One region of the Arthrobacter sp. 10T419 genome, then DNA from elsewhere that is predicted to be linked to it. Evidence: riboswitches for the same ligand, from Rfam matches in the RefSeq annotation. Region 1 holds a riboswitch; the other holds the start of a gene.

Region 1 (6,954 bases):
AAAGCCTCACGCCCGAGCGGCTCCGCGCCTGGTCGTGGCACCGGCAGGGCCTGGACGGCTCGCTGGCGGGGTGCACTGCGGAACAGGTGTTCGCCCGGGCCGGCTGGGCACGGTCCGTTGGCGGGGCCAACCCGTACCTCACGCTCTTCGCCCGGGCCGGCATCCGGCGCTCTCAAGTGGACCGGGACGTCCTGGCGCACCGGATCCTGGAACTCCCGACGGCGCGCGGCTGCACCTACGTGCTGGGCGCGGACGACTTCGGCTGGGCGCTGCGGCTGGGACGGGACGCCGCCGAGGCCGGCTTCAAGGTCGTCGGCCGGCTCGGCGTGGACCGCGGCGAAATTGCCCTGCTTGAGGAGCAAGTGCTGCACGCCCTTGCCGAGGCCGGGGTGCCGCTGGACCCGCGGCAGCTCAAGGATGAACTCGGCGATTCGGTCCGCAACCTCGGCGAGGAGGGCAAGAAAAAGGGCGTCACCACCACGCTGCCCACGGCGCTGGGCATCCTGCAAGCGGACGGGCGGATCCGCCGGGTCCCTGCCAATGGCCGGCTGGACCAGCAGCGCTACGCCTACGAGCCCTGGGGGCTGCCGCCGAGCACGCTCAGTGACGATGAAGTCCGCGCCGAGCTGATCCGGCGGTACCTTGGCTGGACCGGAGGAGCCACCTTCAAACAGTCGCAGTGGTTCACCGGCTTCACGGTCGCGCAGAGCAAGGCGGCGCTCGCCGCCGTCGACGCCGTCGAGGTCCCCGCCGCCGCCGGCGGAGACCCGCTCTGGATGCTGCCCGACGACGTCGAACGACTCGCCGCCTTCGAAGAACCGGCCGAGGAACAGATCCAACTGCTCGCCGGAACTGATTCGCTGGTGCTGCTGCGCCGGAACGCGGGGGAGCTGCTGGCCGGGGAGGACCAGGATAAAAAGGCGCTGGGTCCGCTAGCGCTGCAGGCCGACCTGCCGGACCATCCCATCTTCGACCGCGGCAGGATCATCGGTTTGTGGCAGTACGACCCGGGCCGGGAGAAGATCGCCGCCTGGGTGTTCGGCACGCCCACGCCGGCCGTGACCCGGCGGATCGCCGAGGTGGAGGCCTGGATCAAGGAGGACCTGGGCGATTTCCGCGCCTTCAGCCTGGACTCGCCCGCCTCCCGGCAGAAGCGGATCGACGCGCTGCGGGCGTCCACGACGGCCACCGCCGAGCGGTAGCTCACCGCCGCGTTATGGGGGCCGGCTCGCTGTTGGGGGCAGCCGCCGGAGCGGCAGCGTCAGGCGCCGCGGTGGCCGGCGAAGAAATCCCGCAGCAACCCGCCGCACTCCTGCTCCCGGACCCCGGCGTACACCTCCACCCAATGGTTCAACCGGCGCTCGCGGAGAATGTCGAACACGGAGCCGGCGGCCCCGGCCTTCTCGTCCCACGCGCCGAAGACCACCCGCGGAATCCGCGCCAGCACCACGGCGCCGGCGCACATGGCGCACGGCTCCAACGTCACCACCAGGGTGCAGTCTTCCAGCCGCCAGCCGTCGTCGGCTGCGCCCTCCAGCGCCCGCCGCTCGCGCAGCCGGGCCGCGGCCTCCCGGATCGCCACCATCTCGGCGTGCGCCGTCGGGTCCCCGAGTGCCTCCCGCTCGTTGCGCCCGGCACCGAGCACCGAGCCGTCCGGTCCGATCACGACGGCGCCGATCGGCACGTCCTCGGTGGCCAGCGCCCGGCGCGCCTCGGCAAGGGCCAGGCCCATCCATTCCGCATGGCGTGGCTCGGGGGTAGTCATGGCTCAATGATAGTTTCGACCCTAAGCAAGCTGTGCACTTAAGCGGGTGCACCGGGAAGTCGGGAGAGGGCATTGAGCACCAAGACTGAGAGCTGGCTGATGCGGCGCTGGGGAAAGTGGGTGGTGCCCTATGCCGCACTGTGGATCACCATGCTGATCGGCGGCGTCGTCGTCGTCGCCCTGGCGCTGACGAGCGCGGAAGTCTACGACAACGTCGTGGACGACGCCGGCCTGGCAAGCCTCGACAAGCCCACGCTGGGGTTCATGCAACAGCTGCGCAGTCCCGGCCTGGACGCGTTCGTCACCGGGTTCACCAATATTGGCGGTGGAATCGGCATGCCGATCCTGGCCAGCATCCTGACGGCATGGCTGATCTGGGTCTCGCGGACCTGGCGGCCGCTCATCCTGATCGGCGGAGCCGCCGCGGTGTCGATCACCGCTACGACGGTGGGCAAGAAACTGATCGGCCGGGCCCGCCCCGACTTCGCGGACGCGGTGCCGCCTTACGAGACGTCGCCGTCGTTCCCCAGCGGCCACACGCTGAACACCACCGTGGTAATCGGGCTCGTGGTCTACCTCGCCTGCCTGCAAGTCAGACGCACCATAGCCCGCGTCGGTTTGATCACCGCGGGTGCAATCTTCATCCTTGCGATGGGCATGAGCCGCGTCTTCCTGGGCCATCACTGGATGACCGATGTGATCTTCGGCTGGGCCCTGGGGCTGGGCTGGGTGGGGATCGTGATCCTGGCCCACAGGCTGTTCCATGTGCTGCGGCACCGGGAACACACCGGCCCCGCGCCGACGTTCGACAACGATGCGCACCTGCGCGACGGCGCCCCCGCCCGCGGCCGCAAGGGCAGCACCGCGGAGCGGACCGCCGACGCCGATACCCCGGACCCCGCGGGACGGTCCTGAAGGTCCGGGTGGTAGTTTTGACCCATGCGCACTCTCGTTGTCGACCACCCGCTGGTCGCCCATAAACTCACCGTTCTGCGGGACAAGAACACCCCGTCCCCGGTCTTCCGCCAGCTCACCGAGGAGCTCGTCACGCTCCTGGCCTATGAGGCAACCCGGGACGTCCGCACCGAGCCGGTGACCATCGAGACGCCGGTCAGCACCACCGTCGGCACGGCTTTCACCAAGCCCACCCCGCTGGTGGTTCCGATCCTGCGCGCCGGTCTCGGCATGCTGGAGGGCATGACCAAGCTGGTGCCCACCGCCGAGGTAGGCTTCCTGGGCATGGCCCGGGACGAAGAGACCCTTGACATCATCACCTACGCCGAGCGCCTCCCGGAGAACCTGACAGACCGGCAGATCTTCGTCCTGGACCCGATGCTCGCCACCGGCGGCACCCTGCGCGAGGCGATCAAGTTCCTCTTCAAGCGCGGCGCCTCGGACGTCACCTGCATCTGCCTGCTGGCCGCCCCGGAGGGCCTGGCCAAGCTGGAAGAAGAGCTCTCGGACGCCAACGTGACCATCGTGCTGGCCTCCATCGACGAGAAGCTCAATGAAAAGTCGTACATTGTGCCCGGGCTGGGCGACGCCGGAGACCGCCTGTACGGCATCGCGGTCTAGCCGCCGGCGTGCACCGCTGCCCCTCGCGGGTAGGGCGGTTGAAACGTCCCCGCGGTCAAGGGTTCCGGCGTAAGGCGTCCGGGACTAGCCTGTGCCCATGGACTGGAAACTTGAACTCGTGTTTGTCCCCGTGTCGGATGTGGACCGGGCCAAGGACTTCTATGTGAACAAGGTCGGCTTCAACGCCGACTACGACGAACGGCCCACGCCAGGCATCCGTTTCGTCCAGCTGACCCCGCCGGGTTCCGGGTGCTCGATCGCGATCGGCGAGGGCCTCAACGACGCCCCGCCCGGCACCGCCCCCGGCCTGCAGCTGGTCGTCAGCGACATCCAGGCGGCGCACCAGCAACTCAAGGACAACGGTGTGGACGTCAGCGACATCGATGTCCAGGACTGGGGGCATTTCGTCTACTTCGCCGATCCCGACGGTAACAAATGGGGGGTGCAGTACATCCCCAACCGTCCGAACGGCTAGCGCGGCGGCGCGGTTCCGTAGCGCGGCCCGTATTCCGAAGGCGGCGCGGCGGCAGGCGCACGCGGCAGGCGCACGTGAGGCCCCGGATCCCAAGATCCGGGGCCTCACTCATGGCTTGCAGCCTCGGCCGCGCTTAGTACCAGTTGTTCGCGTAGTGGAAGTTCAGGGCGCCGCACGGTGAACCGTAGCGGTCCTGCACGTACTGCAGTCCCCAGTTGATCTGGGTCCGGTAGTTGGTCCGGTAATCGGCGCCGGCGCTGGCCATCTTTTCGGCGGGCAGCGACTGGACCACGCCGTAAGCGCCGCTGCTGGCGTTGGTAGCCGTGGTCTTCCAGTCGGACTCCCTGGTCCACAACTTCATCAGGCACTGCATCTCGCTCGGGGCCCAGCCGTGGGCGGGCAGCTGAGAGGCGGCGTAGGCCTGCGCACCGGCGGGGTCGTCAATGGCGACCGGCTTCGCGGGAGCAGGCGCCTTGGCAGCCGGAGCCGGCGCCTTGGCCGCCGGGGCCTTGGCGGGCTTGATTTTGGAGGCCTGGGCCTCCACGCTCATCGGGGCGGGCGAGGTGGGCGTGTTGCTGCCGACGCGTTCGAAGTCCAGGGTCTGCAGGGACGCGGCAGTGTCTTTCGACGCTTCGGCCGTATGCGCGGCAGTGCCGGAGGCCTGGCCCGCGGCCCCTGCCCCCAGCAGGACGGCGAAAGCGGTGGCTACGACGGCGGCGCGCTTGCCATTGGTCCGGGCACGGGGCCGGGACGGGCTCGAAGTGTGCTTCGCCGGCTCGGCGCGGTGGCGCGCGCGCTCGGCGTCGGACGTGCGTTTAGCGCCTTCTGGGCGCGTGGGTGCCTTGATTTCAGTCATGTTCGCCTCTCAACGCCTACGGAGTTAGCTGTCGGGTTCGGATGCGAAATCCGGCCGCACGGAATCTCGACGTGGCGGCTTAACCCCAAGGGTGCATGGATGCAGAATGCCCGGGAACTCTGGGTTCCCCGTCTCTGCCTGGTCCATGGGAATCCGGGTAGCGGCAGAGTTTGGCGTCAGCCCGGACACGCGGCCAGATCGATGGCCGCACCCTAAAACGGTACCGGACTTTCAATCAGATGTCACATTTAGGTAACGGCTGGCCCCTGCTGCGGAGCGGCGTCTTGCCTTCACGGCCGCCGCGTGGGTGCCCGTTTCGACGGTTCCGTGCCCGCTCGACGCCGGTAAGCATCGAGCGGGCACGGAACCGTCGAAACGGCGCGCCGGAGACGGAGGCAAGCGGGGGAGAGGAGCCTACTTCGCCAGCGTGTACACGGTGGCGTTCCCCACGGTCTGGGCCTGGTAGTTGGCCGCGACCCAGCTGGCGACCTCGGAGTTGCCGCCGCGGCCCCCGCCCGGGCCGCCCGTGCCGCCGGAGATGAAGTAGCCGATCTCGCCGCGGTCCACCATCGCTTGGAACTGCGCGAGCGTGGGGTACGGGTCGCCGCCGTTCCAGCCGCCCAGCGCGATCACATTGGTGCCGGTGGCGAGTTCCAGGCTGGCGGCCTGGGTGGCGCCGGAGACAATCCCGGACCATTTGGCGCCGGAGGACTTCAGCAACGCTGTCAGCTCAGCCGACGCCGTATCCGTGCCGGGTCCGCCGGGACCGCCGGCGGCCGCGCCGCTGGAACCGGCGATCCCGCCGTCCGGCCTGCCGGCCGCCCCGAAGCCGCCGCCCATCGCGGACGCGGTGGGCCCGGAGGTGGGGATTGACCCCGAATGCGGCTGGGCCGCCGTCGCCAGCGTCCAGGCGGTGGTCCCGAGCCCGCCGGCCAGAAGCGAAAGGACCACGACGCCGGCCGCAGCGGCTTTGCGGAGCCGGGCCGGGAGCGCCGCCAGGCTGTCCACCCGGAGCAGCAGCGCCGCGGCGGCCAGCACGCCCAGGACGACGGCGGTCACCCGGAGCCCGGGCAGCCATGCCGGGTCGCGGCCCAGGAGCACGGCGGACCAGACCGAGGCAGCCAACACCGTCACGGCCAGGACCATCCGAGCGGGCCAGTGGGTCCGGCCGCGCCACAGTTCCGCCGAGCCGATGCCCACCAGGGCCGCGACGGCGGGGGCCAGTGCCACGGCATAGTACGGATGCACGGTGCCGCTCATGAAGCTGAAGATGCCTGCCGTGATCAGCAGCCAGCCGCCCCAGAGCAGGAGCGCGGCACGGGTGGCGGAGGTCCGGGCCTCGCGCCGGGTGAACCACAAACCTGCCACCAGCAGAACCAGGGCCGCCGGCAACAGCCAGGACACTTCGCCGCCGAAACTGGTCCCGAACATCCGGGTGATCCCGGCCGCGCCGCCGAAGCCCACGTTGCCGTTTCCGCCCGGGCCGCCGGCATTTCCGAAAGCATTTCCACCGGGCATCCCGCCGCCGGACCCGGTGATCCGGCCCAGGCCGTTGTAGCCGAAGGTGAGTTCCAGGAAGCTGTTGGTCTCCGACCCCGCCATGTACGGCCGGGCCGAGGCGGGAGTGAGCTGGAACAGCGCCAGGTAGCTGCCGGCCACGACGGCGATCCCCGCCGCGGCGGCGAGGAGGTGCAGGAGCCGGCGGCCGAGGGTGGTGGGTGCCGCCCACAGGTAGGCCAGGGCCAGCCCGGGCACTATCAGGAAGCCCTGCAGCATCTTGGTCAGGAACGCCAGGCCGATTACCGCGCCGGCTGCGGCGAGCCATTTCCAGCTGGCCTTTTCGATGGCGCGGGTGGTGAGGTAGGCGGCCAGCACCAGGCACAGGGTGAGCATGGCGTCGGGGTTGTTGAAGCGGAACATCAGGGCTGCCACTGGGGTCAGCGCCAGGGCACCGCCGGCCAGCAGGCCCGCCGCGGAACCGGACACGCGTTTGACGGTCAGGTACAGAAGTCCGACGGCGGCCACCCCCATGAGCGCCTGGGGAATGAGCATGCTCAGTGCCGAGAAACCGAAGATCCGCCCGGCGAGGGCCGGGATCCAGAGCGCGGCCGGTGGCTTGTCCACCGTGATGGCGTTGCCCGCGTCGAGGGAGCCGAACAGCAGCGCGGTCCAGTCCTTGGTGCCGGCCTGGATCGCTGCGGCGTAGAAGGAATTGGCGTAGCCGGTGGCTTCCAGGTTCCACAGGTACAACACTGCGGTGAAGACCAGCAGCAGGGCCGCCGA
Region 2 (6,954 bases), on a different contig from region 1:
TCGGGGTTCGCAGCGGCTTCGACGTAGAAGTCCACGGACATGCCGCTGCCCAGCAGCTTGAGGGGGATGTACTGGTTCCGCGGGGAGATCGCCTTGATTACCGATCCGTCGGCCCGCCAGGCCGTACCCTCGCACTGGAACCCGGGCAGGTCACCGCTGAAGCCGAGGTCCACCAGGATTTCGACGGCGGTGTCCGCGCGGCTGCCCCAGGAGTCGGGGACCTCGCCCTGGAGGCGCAGCCACTTGGTGCTCCATGGCTGTCCCCACGCCGCCCCTTGATCCTGCGGGACGAACGTCTGCCGCAGCGCATCCTGTACCGGGACCGGTTCCCCCGCAACGTCCCAGCTGCTTAGCGTGAGCGGGACCCGGCGCGGGTACACGGCGGGGATGATGCGTTCGCGCAGAAAGCGGTCCAGCCGGACTTCCGTGAGACGGCGGTCGTCGTGCAATGTGATCCTCTTCGCGCTGGTGCCGGTGTTGCCAAGTCGTGGTCGACCCCTGTGTCCAGTCGATGGATAAAATCTACGTCGGCCGCCTCGGTTAAGCCAACGTTGTTAAGCGGGGGCGCCGCTGGCCGATGACTGCCGCATGGACACGCGTTCGTGGCCGGCGTAGACGTTCAAGGTGGTGCCACGGCTGAACCCGGCCAGGGTCATCCCGCTGTCCTCGGCGAGTTCGACGGCCAGGCTGGAGGGCGCGCTGACGGCGGCCAGCACCGGGATCCCGGCCAGCGAGGCTTTCTGCACCAGTTCGAAGGATGCCCGGCCGGAAACCTGGAGCACGGTCCCGCTCAAGGGCAGCAGGCCTTCGCGCAGCGCCCAGCCCACCACCTTGTCCACTGCGTTGTGCCGGCCCACATCCTCGCGCAGGCAAAGCAGCTCGGCCGAGCCGTCGTCGGCAATCCGGAAGAGTCCCGCCGCATGCACGCCGCCGGTGACGTCGAAAACGGTTTGGGCCTCCCTCAGCCGGTCCGGCAGCGAGGCGAGGGTCTCCACCGGCACGGTCAGCGGGTCCGCTGCCGGGCTGAAGTGCGAGGACTTGCGCACGGCGTCGATCGAGTCGGTGCCGCAGATCCCACAGGAGCTGGAGGTGAAGAAGTTTCGCCCCGTGTCCGGCCGGACGACGTCGGGGCGCAGCTGCGCTTCGACGACGTTGAAGGTCTGGATGCCGTCCTCGTCCTCGCCGGCGCAGAAGCGCAGCGAGACGAGTTGATCCGGCGTCCAGATGACGCCCTCCGAGACCAGGAACCCGGCAACAAGGTCGAAGTCGTTGCCCGGGGTCCGCATCGTGACGGAAAAGGACAGATTGCCCAGCCGGATCTCAAGCGGCTCCTCGACCGCCAACACGTCTTCCCGGTGCCGGACCGGGAACTCGAGCGCCTGCGGCGAGCCGTCCAGGACAAATTTGTGCACCTTGCGGCGCTGTGTCACGCGGCCCATCGGATACTCCTCATCAGCGTTAAGTACGGGTTCGGCCGCCAGCTGCGGCGGCTCTCCCCTGAATCCATCATGAACTCTGTCCGGGCGTCAGCCAAGCAGACCGCTCCAGTCAACCGGACCCTCCGGTGCCGGCTTCCTGGCGGTGCGCTTGGTGGCCGGTTTGGCGGCAGCCTTCGCGGGGGCGGGCTCCGGAAGCGCGGCTCCCCACGGGAGGGCAAACGCCGGGACCGGCTCCCCCAGCTGGACGCCGTGCGGCGGGACCACCAGGATGCCGTCGGCCGCCGCCAGTCCCCGCATCATGCCCGGGCCGGTGTGGTGCGCCGGCGATGCCATCCCGTACAGCATACGGAACGGCATCAGCCTGGTCCGGCCGGGGTCGGGCTCGATCATGGTCCCGCACGGCACCTCCGTCACCGGCGGCGGCGTCCCGTGGCCCAGCGCGGCCAGCAGCGGGGCGCCAATCGTGGACAGCGCCATCATGGCGGCGAGCGGGTTCCCGGGGAGCCCGATGACGAAGCGCCCGTCCGGCAGTTCGGCCAGCACCGCGGGATGGCCCGGGCGCATGGCGATGCCATCAATCAGCAGCCTGCCGCCCAATTCCGCAACCGTGCGCCTGAGATGGTCAGTGCCGGAGCGGCCGGTGCCGCCTGTGGTGATCACGACGTCGGCCGGGAGTGTCTCGCCGGCCGGCTCCGCGCCGCCCACCGGATCGTGAGCTGCGCCGGTGTCTTCGGTGTCTTCGAGCGCGGCGAGCCAATCGGCGTCGCTGTCCCCGATCTTGACCTCGCCCGCGCAGATTCCGCCGAGCATTTCCACGACGGCGCCGAGCTGCGGCCCGAACGTGTCCCGCACCTCCCCCGGCGCTGGGACGCCGGTGCTGACGACTTCGGCGCCGGTGAGCACCAGCCGCACCATCGCCTTGCCGAGGACCGGCAGGGCGTCGTGACCGGCGAGGGCGGCCAGGGCCAGGTGCGCGGGGTTGAGCACGGCGCCGGCCTTGATCAGCACCTCTCCGGCGGCGGCTTCCTCCGCGGCCTTGCGGATGTGTTCGCCGTTGCGGGGTTCCCCGGGCTTGGCGCCACCGCCCAGTTTCAGGACCGGCAGCCCGTCCTCGTCCGGGGCGATGACGCCGCTCTCGCTGCGGAGCACGGCTTTCGCACCCGGCGGGATCAGTCCACCGGTGTTGATCGGGCTCGCCTGGTGCGGGGCCAGCCGCTGGCCCGGCTCGGCCAGGATCCACGGGCCGCTGCCGTTGACCGCCCAGCCGTCCATCGCGGAGGAGGCGTAGTGGGGCATGTCATGCAGTGCTGTCAGGTCCTCGGCCAGCGTCCGGCCCAAGGCGTGCCGGAGCGGAATGGGCGAGGACGGGATGGGCACGGCGCAGTCGAAGGCCAGTTGCCGGGCTTCCTGCCAGCTGTGGGCGAGATGCCGGTGCGGCGCCTCCGCGACGGCCGCGGCGCCGTCGTCGGCGTCATCGTCGTCGTGGGCGTTATTGTCGACGGAGGCGTCGGCATCCGGTGGCGCGGCGGACGGTTCGGACACGGAATCGTCGTCCTCGACGCCGCTGCTGCCGTCAGGGGGCTCCGGGGTCATGCCCCGGAAGCCTCGGCGGCGGCGTACTCCTTGGCGAGCTTCCGGGCCACGCCCATGGCGGCCTGCATTGACACGCTGTCCGGCGCCTGGCCGGATCCGGACGCCAGGCCGGCGGCGAAGCCGGCGATGAAGGTGGTCAGCGGCGCGGCCGGCCGGACGACGGAGTGGGCGGCCACACCGGCCAGCCCCAGCACTTCGTTGATGTCGATCTCGACATCTTCGAGCTCAAGGGCCTGGAGCAGCGCACGGCACCAGTCTTCAAGCGTTTCATCCTGGCTCTTCACCGTTTGCCTCCAAAGTTGAGTTGGGCCCCAGCGCCCCGGACTGGCCCGGACCGGGCGTGGACACCCCCATGGCGGAGGCGTCGTCCCAAGTGTCCACATCATCGGTGGAACCCGACGGAACCGGAACCTGCCGCAGCTCAAGACTAGCAAGGAGGGAGAACACTGAGCCCCCCTCGAGGGCGTTCCGCCGCGCCGCGTCGGCGACGGCGCGTTCTAGCGCGGCCGTGCCATAAAGTCCCACGAGGGGTTGCAGGCGGCCGTCCGCCGAAACGGCCACGAACCCGTCGACGGGGCCGGCCGCGGCGTCACCCGGGGCATTGGCGAGGACATCAGCCAGTGCGTCGAGCAAGGCGCGGACGGCGTCGGCCACGCGGGGCATGTCGCAGGCCAGCACGAGGGTCAGCGAGGCCGCGCCGGCTGCGGTGGGCTCGCCGCGCCCAACGGCGGCCAGGGCGGAAAGGCCGGCGGCAATCGCGGCGGCGGGTCCGCCAAACGGCGGGTCCTCGCGGCAGCCGAGCACATCTGGTGGGAGGTCGCCGGGGTCGGGGCCGACGACGACGGTCCGGCGGGCGCCCCGGGCAGCCTGCAGTGACCGACTTAGCAGGGTGCCGCCGTCGACCGTCAGCAGGGCCTTGGGTACGCCGCCAAGCCTGGCGGACCGGCCCCCGGCGAGTACAACAGCGTCGAATTCCACCAGCCCAGCCTAGCCGCATCGGCCTCACCGCGGCCGGGTCAGCCCGCGACGCCGGTGCGCCTGCTCAGTGCGCCTGCCCGGTGCGCCTGCCTAGTGCGCCTTTTCGGGGAGCAGGAACGGATCCCAGGCGGGCGTCGGCTTCTCCAGTTCCTTGATCTGCCAGATCGTGCCCTTCGGCGGCCCGGGAACGAAGCCCAGCTTCCAGCCCATTTCGGCGGGCGTGTGGTCTCCCTTGGCGTTGTTGCAGCGCAGGCAGGCCGCCACCAGGTTCTCCCAGGAATCCGCCCCGCCCCGCGACTTGGGGTGGACATGGTCGATGGTGTGGGCAGCCTTGCCGCAGTAGGCGCAACGGTGGTTGTCCCTGCGGAGCACTCCCCTGCGGCTCACGGCCGTCAGGGTGTTGTAGCGCGGCCTGATGTACCGGTTAAGCAGGATCACCGTCGGTCGGCCGAGGATATCCTGCGGACCCACCACGGGCTCATCCCCCTCGGCCACCACGCTGGCCTTCCCGGTCAGTACAAGCACCAGCGCCCGGCGGAAGGTGACTACCGCCAGCGGTTCATATCCAGCATTCAGAACGAGAGTGCGCATCCGCATACCTCTTCACGGCCGCACCCGCCAGGGGCACGAGGGCCGGCTGCCCTGTGCATGGTCGGGCTATGGATCGACACCACAAGAGTAAACACCGAAGGCCCGGATTGCCGAATTTTTCTTTGCCGGGCTTCCTGGCCGCGCCTCGGCGGTCGGGCGCGAGCGAGCCGCAAACTGCAAAGGACCCCTGCCGCGAGGGCAGGGGTCCTTCACAAAGCTTCAGGCGTTAGACGCGCCTAAGTCCTAGCCGCCGACGCGGATGAAGACCGGGCCGGAGCCCACGTTGACGCTGTACAGCGCGGTGGTGCCGCCGTTCCAGCCGCCATGGACGGCCATGCCGTTGCCGACGTAAACGGCGATGTGGGCCATGCCCATGCCGCCGTTCTGGTAGTAGGCGAGGTCGCCCGGCTGGGCCTCGGCGGCGCTCACGGTGCGGCCCAAGGACAGGTAACCCGCCGGCCAGCCGTGGTAGTGGACGCCGACTGCGGCCAGCGCGTTGGTGGCCAGCATGGTGCAGTCCTGGGAGACACCGATCTGTGCGTAGGCAGCAGCGGCGATCGAAGCGCCCATGCCGCTGACGGCGGCCGGAGCCTTGGTGGCCAGCGATGCGGTGACCGCGGTGCCGGTACCAGTTCCGGTACCGGTGACGGCGGTGTCCGCTTCCTGGACGTTGACGACGGGCTTGGCCGCCTCGACAACCGGAGCCGGCGCGGTGGTGACAGCAGGCTTCTCGTAGGAGATCGCGATGCTGGAGGCCGCGGAGATCGTGGCCGGTGCGTTGGACTGTACTTCCATGGCCGAAGCGGAAGTCGATTCACGCTGAACGTTGGTCTCGGCAGCGTTGGCTGCGATACCGCTGGTCAGGACCAGGCCGGAGGCTGCAGCGATAACCGCGGCCTGGCGACCCATACCACCGGCGTTGTCGCCGACGGCCTTAGCAATGACAGCCAGCGAGTTGGTCTTGGTGACCTCCGCGCGGTGGCGTGCAATGGTTGCACGAGTAGTCATTCAGTTCTCTCTTTCGTGATCCTTGGGTCCGCGCTGCTTGCAGGCGGGACTGAGGACGCTCCGGCATCTTGGGGGTACGCCGGATCGCCCCGAAACGGGTTTCTTAGCGAAGGGTGTACTGCGAAGACGCGCCAAAAGCGGGAACTGCGTTGTGTGATCCAGTCCGGGCGCCGGCAAGGGCGGCACGGAGCATGGAATTCAGCGGGCTCAACTGAGCCTCGCCAGCGCGAGAACGCGCAGCATTGTGGCGTGAAGACACGAAAGTAGCCTCTCCCAATGCCTACGAGGTGAGCTGTCGGATTCGGATGGGAGTCACCCGGCCGCGCTGCTTCCTGGGAAGCTTTGCGACTTAACCCCAAGGTCTTCTTGCGAAGACCAAAATTGGTTCCCCCGCCCCTGCCAGACGATGTCATGCGAACGGACCTTGAGCGGTGGCAGAGTTAGGCAATCCACTCAAGAGCGCCAACTTCGGAGAAGTTGGCGTGCTTCATACGGTACAGCAGTTGGGACTCAATGTCACATTCAGATCACGGCGTGTCACAGAAATGCGAGTGGTCCCTCGGCTTGGCTAAAGCCAGCCGAGCGGGTCAACAACTTCCCCGTTGACCATCACCTCGAAGTGGAGGTGGCAGCCGGTGGAGGCGCCGGTGGTCCCGCTCATCGCCACCACATCGCCACGTGAGACCTGCTGGCCCACGTGGACGTCGGAGGACGACAAGTGGTTGTACGTGGTCTCCAGGCCGTTGCCATGGTCGATCACGACCCGGTTGCCGCCCCCGTAGGGGTGCCAGCCGGAAAAGGTTACGGTGCCGCTCGCGGCGGCATGTACAGGAGTGCCGCACTGGGCCGCGTAGTCCTGGCCCCGGTGGAATTCCCCGACGGCTCCCGTGATGGGACTGACCCGGTAGCCGAACGGCGAGGCCGTGACCATGGAATCCAGCGGCGCCCCGAGGCTGCCCGCGGAGGCTGCCCGGGTGATGCTGCCGACGGACTGCGCGCTCAGCAACTGCTTGAGCTTGCTGTCCGGGTCACCCTTGGTGGTGACGGCCGTGCGGTTGAAGTTGATCTCGGCGGCCGGGGCCTTGACCTCGGGCTGGGCCGCCGCGGAAACCGAACCGGACCTGGCCGCATCGGTGGCCATCACGGGGCCGGTGGCCGGAACTGTAACGGTGAGGACCAAACCCGTGGCGGCCAGGGCAATGCCTGCCTTCTGCCCCACGCCGCTGACAGCGGCGAAGTCTGTTACCTGACGGAACGCGCTGCGCCGGCCGCGGCGCGCTTCGCGGTGCGCGTCACGCGGGCGCTCGTCGAGGACGACGGCGGCCGGGCGTGGCTCCGGAGCGGG

The links. Region 1 has a riboswitch for cyclic di-AMP ahead of AC1DBD_RS15765 (aggregation-promoting factor C-terminal-like domain-containing protein). Riboswitches for the same ligand answer to the same signal wherever they lie in the genome.
Region 2: another riboswitch for cyclic di-AMP. It lies ahead of AC1DBD_RS09330 (NlpC/P60 family protein); the one in region 1 lies ahead of AC1DBD_RS15765 (aggregation-promoting factor C-terminal-like domain-containing protein).

Annotation. Positions count from the first base shown of each region.
Region 1 covers NZ_JBFTHF010000010.1:92,638-99,591, forward strand. Annotated here, with positions in the region: gene AC1DBD_RS15740 (DNA glycosylase AlkZ-like family protein) at 1-1,202, shown strand, start outside; gene AC1DBD_RS15745 (nucleoside deaminase) at 1,262-1,765, opposite strand; gene AC1DBD_RS15750 (phosphatase PAP2 family protein) at 1,865-2,680, shown strand; gene upp (uracil phosphoribosyltransferase) at 2,705-3,340, shown strand; gene AC1DBD_RS15760 (VOC family protein) at 3,438-3,815, shown strand; gene AC1DBD_RS15765 (aggregation-promoting factor C-terminal-like domain-containing protein) at 3,949-4,671, opposite strand; cyclic di-AMP (ydaO/yuaA leader) riboswitch at 4,670-4,850, opposite strand; gene AC1DBD_RS15770 (glycosyltransferase family 39 protein) at 5,086-6,954, opposite strand, start outside.
Region 2 covers NZ_JBFTHF010000004.1:97,441-104,394, reverse strand. Annotated here, with positions in the region: gene AC1DBD_RS09360 (alpha-mannosidase) at 1-449, opposite strand, end outside; gene fdhD (formate dehydrogenase accessory sulfurtransferase FdhD) at 555-1,439, opposite strand; gene AC1DBD_RS09350 (molybdopterin-binding protein) at 1,527-3,032, opposite strand; gene AC1DBD_RS09345 (DUF6457 domain-containing protein) at 3,029-3,316, opposite strand; gene mobA (molybdenum cofactor guanylyltransferase) at 3,300-4,010, opposite strand; gene AC1DBD_RS09335 (HNH endonuclease) at 4,101-4,601, opposite strand; gene AC1DBD_RS09330 (NlpC/P60 family protein) at 4,845-5,609, opposite strand; cyclic di-AMP (ydaO/yuaA leader) riboswitch at 5,873-6,031, opposite strand; gene AC1DBD_RS09325 (M23 family metallopeptidase) at 6,178-6,954, opposite strand, start outside.